Regions from separate parts of the Teredinibacter turnerae T7901 genome, predicted to be linked through region 1. Evidence: predicted binding sites of a transcription regulator. Region 1 holds the regulator's gene; each other region holds the start of a gene.
What was found. Region 1 encodes sigma-54, which starts transcription at its own class of promoters, with help from an activator protein. Its sites were predicted from a motif close to TGGCACANNNNTTGCNNT; they were not measured.
Positions count from the first base shown of each region.

Region 2: nifL (nitrogen fixation negative regulator NifL) is a predicted target of sigma-54. The motif match lies at 1,917-1,934, and genes of this name have one in related genera.
Region 3: flgA (flagellar basal body P-ring formation chaperone FlgA) is a predicted target of sigma-54. The motif match lies at 1,600-1,617, and genes of this name have one in related genera.
Region 4: glnA (glutamate--ammonia ligase) is a predicted target of sigma-54. The motif match lies at 1,487-1,504, and genes of this name have one in related genera.

Region 1 is NC_012997.1:4,215,598-4,218,740, reverse strand. Features, by position in the region: gene rapZ (RNase adapter RapZ) at 1-105, opposite strand, end outside; gene TERTU_RS16935 (PTS sugar transporter subunit IIA) at 185-637, opposite strand; gene TERTU_RS16930 (RNA polymerase factor sigma-54) at 787-2,322, opposite strand; gene lptB (LPS export ABC transporter ATP-binding protein) at 2,526-3,143, opposite strand, start outside.
Region 2 is NC_012997.1:1,583,192-1,586,334, forward strand. Features, by position in the region: gene nifA (nif-specific transcriptional activator NifA) at 1-143, opposite strand, end outside; gene nifL (nitrogen fixation negative regulator NifL) at 209-1,819, opposite strand; gene rsxA (electron transport complex subunit RsxA) at 2,215-2,796, shown strand; gene TERTU_RS06740 (RnfABCDGE type electron transport complex subunit B) at 2,839-3,143, shown strand, end outside.
Region 3 is NC_012997.1:1,275,586-1,278,728, reverse strand. Features, by position in the region: gene TERTU_RS05435 (CheR family methyltransferase) at 1-564, opposite strand, end outside; gene TERTU_RS05430 (chemotaxis protein CheV) at 606-1,556, opposite strand; gene flgA (flagellar basal body P-ring formation chaperone FlgA) at 1,875-2,522, shown strand; gene flgM (flagellar biosynthesis anti-sigma factor FlgM) at 2,631-2,945, shown strand; gene TERTU_RS05415 (flagella synthesis protein FlgN) at 3,104-3,143, shown strand, end outside.
Region 4 is NC_012997.1:4,893,632-4,896,774, forward strand. Features, by position in the region: gene thiI (tRNA uracil 4-sulfurtransferase ThiI) at 1-1,273, opposite strand, end outside; gene glnA (glutamate--ammonia ligase) at 1,631-3,037, shown strand.

The sequences.
Region 1 (3,143 bases):
GTCGACAGGAAGGTTGTCGATGCAGGTGTAGCCTTCATCCTCCAGCAGGTGCAGTGCTGTGGTTTTTCCCGAGCCTGATCTTCCGCTAATAATCAGCAAGCGCATGTTACCTGCCTGTGTACGAGTCGCATGTGATGGAGGAGCGCAGAGCGCGCGAGGGACTAGTTACTTCCCGGTAGAGCCGTCAGTTTACACCAGACGCCACGTTAAACAATTCTTCATCGGTTTTACAGTTGCGAAGGCGCTTCACAAAATCATCCCTTTGCAGGGTTTCTGCGAGTGCGGCAAGGGTTTGCAGGTGCTCGTCTTCGGCGTTTTCCGGTACCAGCATGGCAAATATGAGATCGACTGGCTTGCTGTCTACAGCGTCGAAGTCAATGGCTTCTTCCAGAGTTACGCACGCGCACAAGGTCGCGCCTTCGGTATTGAAGCGGCAGTGGGGTATGGCTATACCGCCGCCAATGCCTGTGGAGCCAAGCCGCTCACGGGCGAAAATATGTTGGAACAATTCAGTTTGGTCGAGGCCAGTGTCGGATTCGCTAAAAATGCCAGCGAGTGTTTCGATCAAGCGTTTTTTACTGCCGCCAGCAATCTTCGCTCGGGTTCGCTTGGCGTTTAGAATGGTAGAAATTTGCATAGCGTTGCGCCCGGTAAAACAGCAGATGTTGGATGTTGCAGGGAGTCAAACGGCGCGCATTCTACCAGTATTAGTTTCAGATCCAAGCCCACTTTAGCCGCAAATTTTATTTGCGGCATCAGACTTTAGACCGGCATTCCCAGATTTTGCTATACCAAACGCTTGCGTTCGTTCGAGGGAGGTATGTTCAGAGACTCGCGATACTTAGCGATGGTGCGGCGTGCGACCTTGATTCCCTGTTCTGCCAATAGCCCTGTAATTTTTGAGTCGCTGAGCGGTTTGCGTGCATTTTCCGCAGCAACTAATTTTTTAATGATAGCGCGAATTGCGGTAGATGAGCACTCGCCGCCGGAATCTGTGGCCACATGGCTGGAGAAAAAGTATTTGAGCTCGAAAATCCCCTGTGGGGTGTGCATGTACTTTTGCGTGGTTACTCGCGAGATCGTCGATTCGTGCATTTCGACAATTTCTGCCACGTCGTGCAATACCATCGGTTTCATGGCTTCCGGGCCGAAATCGAGAAACCCCTGTTGTTTTTCCACGATACAGCTGGCGACTTTCAACAGGGTTTCGTTGCGGCTTTGCAGGCTTTTCAAAAACCAGCGCGCTTCCTGTAAGTTGTCGCGTAGAAAAGTGTTGTCAGCGCTGGAGTCGGCGCGCTTAACCAGTGACGCATAGTCGCTGTTAATGCGTAAACGCGGTGCGATATCCGGGTTGAGTTGCACCATCCAGCGGTTATTTACCTTGTTCACAAACACATCCGGCACCACATACTCTGTGTCGTCGCTGCCAATCTGTTCACCGGGTCGCGGGTTCAATCCCTGGATAACCTGTACCGCCGCCTGTAGTTCGCTTTCTTTCAGTTTTAGCTTGCGCATCAGCTGTTTGAAGTCGCGGCCGCCGAGCAGATCGAGAAACTCGCTGACGAGCGTTTTTGCGTTGCGCACATCTTCGTTGCTGATATCAAGCTGGCTCAGCTGAATGAGCAGGCATTCACGTACGTCCTGGCTGAGAACGCCGGGTGGGTCAAACTGTTGCACCCGGTGGAGTACAGCCACCACTTCGTCCATTTCGAGTTCTTCATGGTGAGGTTCCAGGCCATGAAAAATTTCATCCAGAGTCTGGCCGAGCAGACCGTTGGGTTTTACCGCGTCAATGATGGCTTCGGCGATATCCTTGTCGCGGACTGACATGGGGGTAAGGTTCAGCTGCCACTGCAAGTGATCCTGCAGCGTTTCTGATGTGCCACGTCGGGATTCAAAATCGTAATCGTCGGAGTCGGGTTTTGCGAGTCCGGTGCCGCTCGGGGTGGGGTCGTAGATATCGTCCCAGCTGGTGTCGACCGCAAGGTCAGTGGGAATGTTGTCTTCGTTCCAATCACCGTCGGAGGATGCGTCGGAATTGGACTCCTGGTCGGCGCCATTCGCATCTGCAGCATCGCTTTTGCCGTCGGCGCTGTCCTTGCCATTAAGCTCGTTGCTGGCTGGAGCCTGTTCATTGATACCGCTGTGAGAGTCGTCGCCGCTGAGGTCTTCCTCAACTTCGAGCATAGGGTTTGAATCCAGAGCTTCTTGTATTTCTGCCTGAAGATCGAGCGTGGAGAGCTGAAGAAGCCTGATGGCCTGTTGCAGCTGCGGGGTCATGGTGAGCTGCTGGCCCAGTTTTAACTGGAGGGATTGCTTCATAGTTCGATTTACTGCGTCTGGTTAAAGTGCACTATCAGTTAGTGGCAACTCCTGTGGGGCGCCGGCTTGTATGAGGCTAGTGTATTCCGGCCGCAGTCCAGGTGCAATAAAATCGCATAAAATCAGAAGCAAGTATTATGCCGTGACAAATACAAAAGTCAGTCGTTTGTCAAGAGATTTTGCTGATTATCTGCAGAAAGCGATTAGAGGTGGAAGTGCTGACCGAGATATACTTCGCGCACTTTTTTGTTGTTGAGTACATCATTGGCGCTTCCTTCTGCGATGATGTGGCCTTCCGAGACGATATAGGCTTTCTCACAGATATCCAATGTTTCGCGAACATTGTGATCGGTAATCAACACGCCAATACCGCGATTTTTAAGGTGTTGTACGATCTGCTTAATATCGCTCACTGAAATCGGGTCGACTCCGGCGAAGGGTTCGTCCAAGAGCACAAAATCGGGCTCTGTGGCCAGTGCTCGGGCGATTTCAACACGCCGCCGCTCGCCGCCTGACAGCGCCATTCCAAGGCTGTTGCGAATGTGGCCAATGTGAAACTCTTCCAGCAGTTTTTCCATCGCCTCACGGCGTTGGTTGCGGCTCAACTCTTTGCGGGTCTCAAGAATCGCAAGAATATTATCCTGAACTGTTAACTTGCGAAATACCGACGCTTCCTGGGGCAGATACCCAAGGCCTGCGCGCGCGCGCTCGTGCATTGGCAGGTGAGTAACGCGCTTGTCGCCAATCTGGATATCGCCATGATCGGCTTTAATGATGCCCGCGATCATATAAAAACAGGTTGTTTTACCCGCGCCGTTGGG
Region 2 (3,143 bases), 2.6 Mb from region 1:
AGCACTTCCTGAAATGTTTTTTCAATATTATCTGAGTGACATATGATCTGAGAAATGCTACTAACGGCGAGCATTTCCTTTTCAAGAAGTTCGGTGCGCGTAACCGACTTCGGCGGAGAGAGCACAGAATTTTTCGTATTCATCTTTAACATTGTCTCTGCAACTTGTTTTTCACGCCTAAGGGATCGTCAACTGAAGGTTTTACCCATCAGCAGTAAGGAATTTCTACGACCATGCAGCAACCAGGAGTGTGTTTGTTGTTTACCGTAACGGTACCTGCGTGTTCCAGTATTGTTTCCTGTACCATGGACAAGCCCATACCTCGGCCACCTTTGTGTGGTGTCTTGGTGCTGAAAAAAGGCTCAAAAATTTTAAATCTTAATTGCTCTGGTATGCCGGGGCCGCTGTCAATAATTTCTACGCGCACCACATGCTTATCTGAAGACGTGCGAATTATCAATTCGCGATTTACGATGTGGCTATCGCTCATTGCTTCTATCGCGTTGTCTACTAAATTGCGGAATGCGCTAACCAGCTTGCCTTCCCTGCTTGCAATTGTCGGTAAATACTTTGCAGGCTGCCAATCAATAACGACACCATGCGCCAACAGCTTTTGGGTACTTAGGGAAATAACATTGCGTACAACTTCATTAATATTGACGGGAATTTTTGTCTGTTCCTGGCTTACAGGCAATGACGATATAAGGTTTTCGAGTGCTTCATTGCCTGCCGTTTGTGCGTCCCGCAACGCTTGCAGTACGGGATCGTCCTGACTAAATTTTTCTGGGCGCCGCTCGAGCATAGTAAGTGCGGCGCCAATAAGGTTGACGGGCCCTTGTAAGCTGTGAATAGCCCCGTTAAAGGTTTCGCGCGTCGCATGCGCGAGCTCTTCCTCTGCAATGAGTGCCTTGAGTGCGTTGAGCTGTGAATCCTGCTGTCGTTTGCGAAACTCGGTGATGTCGTCGATCGTCAGCAAATTGTGTTGCGATTCTGGCTGATTAAAAAAGCCGCCAGGGTTCTCATCTTCAAGCGTGATAGCTGTACCATTACAGACATACCACCGCTGGTTGGGCCCGCCTTCAGCAAAAGTGACTTCATGGCTATGGAAACCAATGCCGTCTGCCTTTAGAGTCGCGTAGTCTTCTCCCAGCAAATGGAACAATATCTCCTTTGCGTCTTCGAGTGACTTATCTGGCGCGAGGTCTGTCACCAGTTTCTGAAACGTGGGATTCATTAATATAATGTTACTGGCTTTATCTAATAAAGCTATGGCAATAGGTGACGAATTAATTACAGTGGAAATCATTTGCGACAGGTTGTTCACCCGTTGCTCGAGTTCGTGCAAATCACTGGAGTCGCGATGCATTCCCAAATAATAAACAACGTCTTCCGCCTCATTAAGAACGGGCGCGACAGAAAGCTCAGCGAGATAGAGAGATTCGTCTTTGCGGCGGTTTACCAGTAATCCCGACCAAGTTTTTTTCTGCAGTAATCTTCCCCACAGGGCTTGATAGGCGAGCCGTGGTGTAGTGTGGTTGGAGAGAATTGACTCGTTTTTGCCAATCACCTCATCGCTGCTATAACCCGTTACTTTGCTAAAAGCGCGATTCGCGTAAAGAATATTTGCCTGCAGGTCTGTGATGGAGATTGCCACGGGGGCATGTTCCACCGCTTGATGAAATACCTCGGGGGAAAGGTCCGTATTGCTGATACTGAAAATTTTGTTTTTATTTGAAGCGGAGTCGAGGGAACTACTTAAGTCATAAGAGGCTTCTTCTTCGGCGCCGGTTTTTGCTGATTGCGACTCTGGTGTTCTCATAGCAGTGCGTTCCGGAATTCGAATATACGATGTGAGTTATTTGGCGCTTAAATCATTTTGTTGCATCCATGAATGCTTGGCACCATCCGTATCAGGAACAGCAATAAATGTGCCGGGCGACAAATCGCCCGGAAAGCCGTGATTGAAATGTGACAATGCGCTGTATTGTTGCCTAGCCGACAAAATATCAGTGCTACATAATTTTTATTTTGTCGTTAATGCGACAATTTATCGCCTGTGATAAACCCCAGATTTAGGCGTTTTCACCCAACCTAATTAAGCTAGATCAAAAAAAACGTATCTAAACTGACAAACTAAGCGGGCCAAAATCCCGTGGCACACAAGATGCATCGCCGCTATCAAGAACAATTTTGTAGCGACGGGGATACATGACGATGGAGTATATCAGCCTGCTTATTGGTACCGTCTTGGTGAATAACGTGGTCTTGGTTCGGTTTTTGGGTTTGTGCCCATTTATGGGTGTGTCCGGAAAGTTGAACACTTCCATCGGCATGAGTGCCGCGACGACATTTGTCATGACACTCGCATCCGGCTGCAGTTGGTTGTTGGAGGCGTATGTATTGCAGCCTCTGGATATCGGTTTTTTGCGGATACTTTCGTACATCCTGGTTATTGCTGGTGTCGTTCAGTTTACTGAAACCGCGATCAAAAAATTCAGCCCTGCTTTGTACCGTTCGCTGGGGATTTACCTACCTTTAATTACTACTAACTGCGCGGTTCTCGGTGTACCGCTTATAAGTGTGCGCGAGCAACAAAGCTTTCTTCAGGCGTTGGTATTTGGTCTTGGCTCGGCTTTGGGGTTTTGTCTGATTATGGTGATATTCGCAGGCATTCGTGAACGACTTCTACTCGCACAGGTTCCAAAGGCTTTTGCCGGGCCTCCAGTGGCGCTTGTGACTGCGGGCTTGTTGGCGATGACCTTTCTCGGATTTAGCGGCTTGGTTAAAGGTGTGTAATTTAAGTCTTAACGTAATACAGGATTAGTGGGGATTCTGATTATGGTACTGGCCATTTTAGCAATTACAGTTTTGGGTGCAGGCTTAGGTCTTTTGTTGGGTATTGCCGGTAAGGTTTTCGCGGTTGAAGAAGAAAATCCTCTGGTGAAAGAGATCGAAGATATATTGCCTGGAAGTCAGTGCGGCCAATGTGGCTTTCCCGGCTGCTCACCAGCAGCAAAGGCGGTGGTTGATGGTGAGATAGGTATTAATTTCTGCCCGCCAGGCGGTCGCGCCTTGGTGGAAGATCTGGCGAAATTGCTGGACATCGATCCAAATTCCGTTGGAGAAGTTGCCAAGCCATTAGT
Region 3 (3,143 bases), 2.3 Mb from region 1:
ATAGGTCTTTAAGCGCTGCTCTGACAACCCGCGTGCGATTGACAAGCGGTCGTATTCGCCATTGCGGGCGTTTTCCAACACTTTACTCGATAAGTCTGTGGCGACGATTTCCAGCGGCAGCGACGAAAGTCCTAACTGAGAGCGAATAAACTCTTCCACCACAATGCTGAGCGAGTAGGGTTCCTGTCCAGAGGAGCATGCAGCGGACCAAATGCGGATTCGGTTGTTGGTTTTATTTTGTGTAAGTTCCGGCAACAACGTATTGCGAAAATATTCAAACGGGTACAGATCGCGAAACCAAAAAGTCTCGTTAGTGGTCATTGCATCAACCACTTTTTGGCGCAACTCTTTATTGACAGGGCTTTTTATTTTGGTGGTGAGTTCACCGAGGGTCTCGCATTGATAATCGATCATTATCCGGCGAATGCGGGTCGACACCAGGTATTGCTTATTATGCCCCAGGTCGATACCGGCAATTTTCTGGAGGTAATCACGAAAATCGTTAAATTCCCGTGAGTCCAGTTGTAACCGGCCAGAGTGATGGCTGTCTGAATTTGCTGTCATGATAGTCGGAACGCCTAGCGCGAACACTCAGGTCCGCGCCCTTATTGCTCAACTTTTTCACCTTCACCAGTAAGCTGAGCGATACGGAGATTCACCCGTTTCGCCAACTCATCGGGATGGAATTTAGCAAGGAAATCGTCCGCTCCAACCTTCTTCACCATGGCTTCGTTAAACACCCCACTTAGGGATGTATGCAGAATAACATGAAGATTTTTTAGTCGGCTGTTAGCGCGCAACTCGGCAGTAAAGGTGTAGCCATCCATTTCAGGCATTTCAATATCTGAAATCACCAGCAGTAATTCATGGTACGGATCTTTACCTTCAGAAAGCATTTCTTCGAGAAACTGCAAGGCTTCGCTACCGTCTTTTCTAAGGGTGGTTTTACACCCCAGCGACTGCATAACCTTTTGTATTTGCTTGCGGGCGATAGTCGAGTCATCCACGATAAGCACGTGTTTACACACCACAGTTTCGCGCTTGGAGTCCTCAATGACTTCGGCACTAACATCTTCTGGAAGAGGAGACACTTCCGCCAGAATTTTTTCTACGTCGATAATTTCTACTAATTTTCCTTCCACCTCGGTGACGGCGGTAAGGTAATTTTCTTTGCCTGCGCCACGGGGTGGTGGGTGAATATCACCCCAGTTCATGTTAACAATACGCTCCACACCGCGGACCAGGAAACCCTGAGTCGAGCGATTATATTCAGTAATAATAACAAAGCAATCTTCGATGTTTTCCAATGGTCGGTGACCAGTGGCCTGGCGCATATCCATAATGGGGATTGTTCCCCCACGGATGTGTGCAACCCCGCGAATCACCGGGTTGCGTTTGGGAATTTCACTGAGTGGCGGGCACTGTAAAACTTCCTTCACTTTAAAAACGTTTATACCGTATTTCTGTGCTCCGCCCAGATTAAATAACAACAACTCCAGTCGGTTTTGCCCTACTAATTGTGTCCGCTGGTTGACGCTGTCTAATACCCCTGCCATAGGTGGCCCTCTTAAATCATTTGGTCTAACGACACCCGGCGTCCGGCACAGGCTTTGCTATTACTCTGTCACTAAGCAAAAATTAACGTTGTTTCCCGGGTAAACGCCAAATTTTTGTCATTTTCGTGAGCAGACTCGACTTGGAACCCGCGCCAAGATTACTTACAGCATAGGACAAGAATAGCAATGCGACGCTTTTTTTTGAAAAGTAATAAGGCCGTAAAATCGGCTGGCCTGCGCGTTGTAAACCGGTGCCTCCTAGTCGTTGTCGGCATCGGAGTGATTTTCATTAGTCGCGCATTTGCGCAGCAAAATCTCATGGATATCAACCAATTACGCACTGAGGTCCAAAACTTTGCCAAGTCGGAATTAACACCGCTCTACCCTCACCTGGTGGTCGGCGACACCCTTAGAATTGAAGCAGGTAACCTCGATCCACGCCTGCAATTGCGCCCCTGTGACGGCAAACTGACGATGACCATGAACACACCCACAGCCAACGCGTCGAATATCAGCGTTAAAACACGCTGTACAGGAACGGCCCGCTGGACAATCTATGTGCCAGTCCAGGTCGAAACCTTCGAGGAAGTCGTGATTGCGGCGGGCGCCATAGGCCGCGGTGCACAGATTACCGCGGGCGATGTGGTGACCCAAAGAATGAACACCAGCCACCTTACAGGCGGCTATCTTCGTGACCCTGCGCGGGTCGTGGGGCTGGAAGCCAGGCGAATGCTCCGCCCCGGCGAGATCATCAAGCTCAATCAGGTCAAGGCGCCAGATGTGGTAAAAAAAGGCCAGACAGTGGTGCTCGAAGCGCGCTCCAGCGCGCTGCGCGTGGTTACCGAAGCCACGGCCCTCACCAACGGCGGAGTGGGCGAACAGATAAAAGTTCGCAACAATCGGTCGCAGAGAATAGTTGATGCGCAGGTTACCGGGCCTGGTACTGTGCGGGTGGCACACTGGTGATGTGCTGCGCACAAATTATTGCTAAAGTTTCAGGTGTGGTGGCCGATGTTACAGGTACAGCACATCATATTGGCGGTTCGTCCGCCAAACTAATACGTGGATACGCACATGGTCATTGATACTGGCAACAACTTGAATCCGGCATCTGGCGCGGCCTCCGGTTCTGCCAAAGCCCGCGCGACACCGACTGGACGCAATGCGCCGGCAGCGGAGTACAGTCCCGCGCCAGCTGCGCAAGATAGCGTCTCGCTGAGCCCCCAGGGACAAACCCTTGCCAAGCTTTCAACGGCACTTTCGCAGAGTCCGGACGTTGATCAGGACAAAGTCGCTGCAATACGCGCTGCTCTGGCTGAAGGGCGATACCAGGTCGATGCACAGGCCATCGCAGGTAAAATGCTCGAACAAGACGATTTACTTGGCTAGTGAGCGGCACTGGCCGCTTGCTTCTTCCCGGTTTGCCCCTCCGCCTGACTCAGGCATAAAAAATGCACTTTCCCATCATATGAACCCTGGCAGCCAGCCAAGCGACAAACTTTTGTCAGGTTGCCAGATTGCGGAATGATTTTCGAGCGAGTCCAGCTATGTTTCTTAACGCCAAACAAGTCCACAGCCAATTAAGCA
Region 4 (3,143 bases), 680 kb from region 1:
GGCGCATGTCAATTTCCGTGGGATGACGAATATCGATAATACGGTCACCGGGTTGCAATTGTGCAACAGCCTCGACTTCTGCCTGCGGGTTGCGCAAATCTTCCATCACGGCATCGATGGGCTGCACCCGCGACTGCTCAATCGCGTTTTCCAGCCGCGAGAAATCGAACTGCGCTTCCTGTGCCTCCAGGCGGTCCAAACGTACTTTTGCAGAAGGCTTTACCGATATCACACCGCAATATTCGGGAATATTCGCAGAAAATTCTTCCGCGCCAATTTCGCGAGATAAACGAATAATCTCGGGTTTATCCATCGCAATCAACGGCCGCAGTACCAATGTATTGCACACCCGCTCAATCGCCGACAGATTGGGGATTGTCTGGCTCGAAACCTGCGCTACCGCCTCACCGGTAACCAGCGCCTGAATATCGCCGCGTGCGGCAATTTTTTCCGCTGCGCGCAGCATCATTCGCTTTAATACCACCCCCATATTTGCTGGGTCGATCTTCTCCAGAATCTCCTCAACCACACCCTCGAAGGGCACCGTAACAAACCGCACCCGATGACTCGCCGAGTATCGGTTCCATAAATAAAATGCTATCTCTTTCACCCCTAGCTCGTGATCGCGACCGCCGAGATTAAAGAAGCAAAAGTGGGTGCGCAAACCGCGTTTCATCATCAAATAACTGGCAACCGTCGAGTCGAATCCACCCGACACCAGCGACAACACCGGGTCCTGGGTACCCATGGGAAAACCGCCCAACCCCGCAAAGCGACCATTCACCAGATAGCAGTAATCATCTTTAATATCGATGTGCACGGTCACATCAGGGTCTTTCAAGCGCACACCCAACGCCTGGGTATGCTGATTCAAACCACCGCCCACATATTTTTCCGCGTCCGTAGAGGTAAAGTCGTGTTTACCGGTGCGCTTTACACGAACACAAAACGTTTTGTTCGCAATAAGATCGCCATACAGGGGTAATGCATGCTCGTAGATATCGTGCAGCGTGGTGAACGGGTAGGCCGAGACCAGAGAAAAAGTAGAAATCCCCGGGGTGCGTTTAAGCATATCGATAAACTGCGCTTGCACGGCATCATCGTCATCCGGCACCCGCACTTCAATACGGTCCCAGTCCTGGATAACTTTGGTGCCCTCGTGTATGCGGCGCCCGAGCAACCGCAGATTTTCCGTGAGCTGGCGGGTCCATCGTTTGCGCACCGGATGGCTTTTGATAGTGATTTCCGGAAAGAGGCGGACAGTGAAGATCATTTGATTCGCTACAACTGAAGTTAAAAAGAGTCTGTCAAAGTTAAAAGGCCTAGCAGTATAATGTTGCGCTACTCCACCACAAGCCCGGGATTTTGGCGCCACACTGGTGCAGTACCACACTTGCGCACCACTATGGCGCGCTCGATTGCAACAATTTAGCTCACTCGCACCGCAAGTCCTTGTTTTTTATGTGCTTTGCGCCATGCTACATTATGGCACATAAATTGCGATCTACGATCCACTCATTCTTGCGTCATAGTGACTTTACCGTAAGATCACCGCGTGGAGTCGAGTTACATTTTTGCCTTCTCGTTCCAATAACAATATTGACATAGACCATGACTCTGGAGGAATCTCATGTCAGAGCAGACTCTGAATCTGATTAAAGAAAACGAAGTTCGCTGGGTAGACCTGCGTTTTACCGATACTAAAGGTAAAGAGCAGCACGTAACCATCCCCTCGTCCTATGTGGACGAAGATTTTTTCACCACCGGTCAGATGTTTGATGGCTCCTCCATTTCTGGTTGGAAAGGCATCAACGAGTCCGACATGATCTTGATGCCAGACGACACTACCTCTGTGCTGGATCCGTTCACCGATGAGCCTACCGTTATCTTGCGTTGCGATATCGTTGAACCTTCTACTGGCGAAGGTTACGAGCGCGATCCACGCTCTGTCGCCAAACGCGCAGAAGAATACCTGAAGTCCACTGGTCTCGGCGATACTGCTTTCTTCGGCCCAGAACCAGAATTCTTTATCTTCGACGACGTCAAATGGGGTCAGGACATGAGCGGCAGCTTCGTGAAGATTTCTTCCGAAGAAGCAGCCTGGGCTACCGGTCACGACTTCTCTGAAGGCAACATGGGCCACCGTCCGCGCGTTAAAGGCGGTTACTTCCCCGTTCCTCCAGTGGACTCACTGCACGATATCCGTTCTGCCATGTGTAACGCCATGATCCAAATGGGTCTGGACGTTGAAGTTCACCACCACGAAGTGGCAACTGCAGGCCAGAACGAAATCGGTGTTAAGTTCAACACTCTGGTTAAGAAAGCGGACGAAGTACAGATCCTGAAATACTGTGTACACAACGTGGCGCACGCTTACGGCAAAACGGCAACCTTTATGCCTAAGCCTATCGTTGGCGATAACGGTTCCGGCATGCACTGCCACCAGTCTTTCTGGAAAGATGGCGAAAACCAGTTCGCAGGCGATGGCTACGCTGGCCTGAGCGAAACTGCCCTGTACTACATCGGCGGTATCATCAAGCACGCTAAAGCACTGAACGCGTTTACTAACCCAGGCACCAACTCCTACAAGCGTCTGATCCCTGGTTTTGAAGCGCCAGTAATGCTGGCTTACTCTGCACGCAACCGTTCTGCATCGATTCGTATTCCTTACGTCGCCTCACCAAAAGGCAAGCGTATCGAAGCGCGTTTCCCTGACCCCATCGCCAACCCATACCTGGCATTCGCTGCCATGTTGATGGCTGGCCTGGACGGCGTGAAAAACAAACTTCACCCTGGCGATGCTGCAGATAAAGACCTTTACGATCTGCCTAAAGAAGAAGCGGATGCTATTCCACAGGTATGTGGCAGCCTGCGTGAAGCACTGTCCAGCCTGAATGCAGACCGCGAGTTCCTCACCGCTGGTGGCGTTTTCACCGACGACATGATCGACGCATACATCGACCTGAAAATGGAAGACGTATACCGCGTTGAGCACACTACTCACCCAGTTGAGTTCGACCTCTACTACTCTGTATAAGCCTTTGCTTAACAGCTGTACTCAAGCCCGGCCTTCGCCGGGCTTTTTTGTTACGGGTTCACTTCCGTTCGCGCAGTTTACGTCGTAGAGTGCCAAAGCCTAGAGT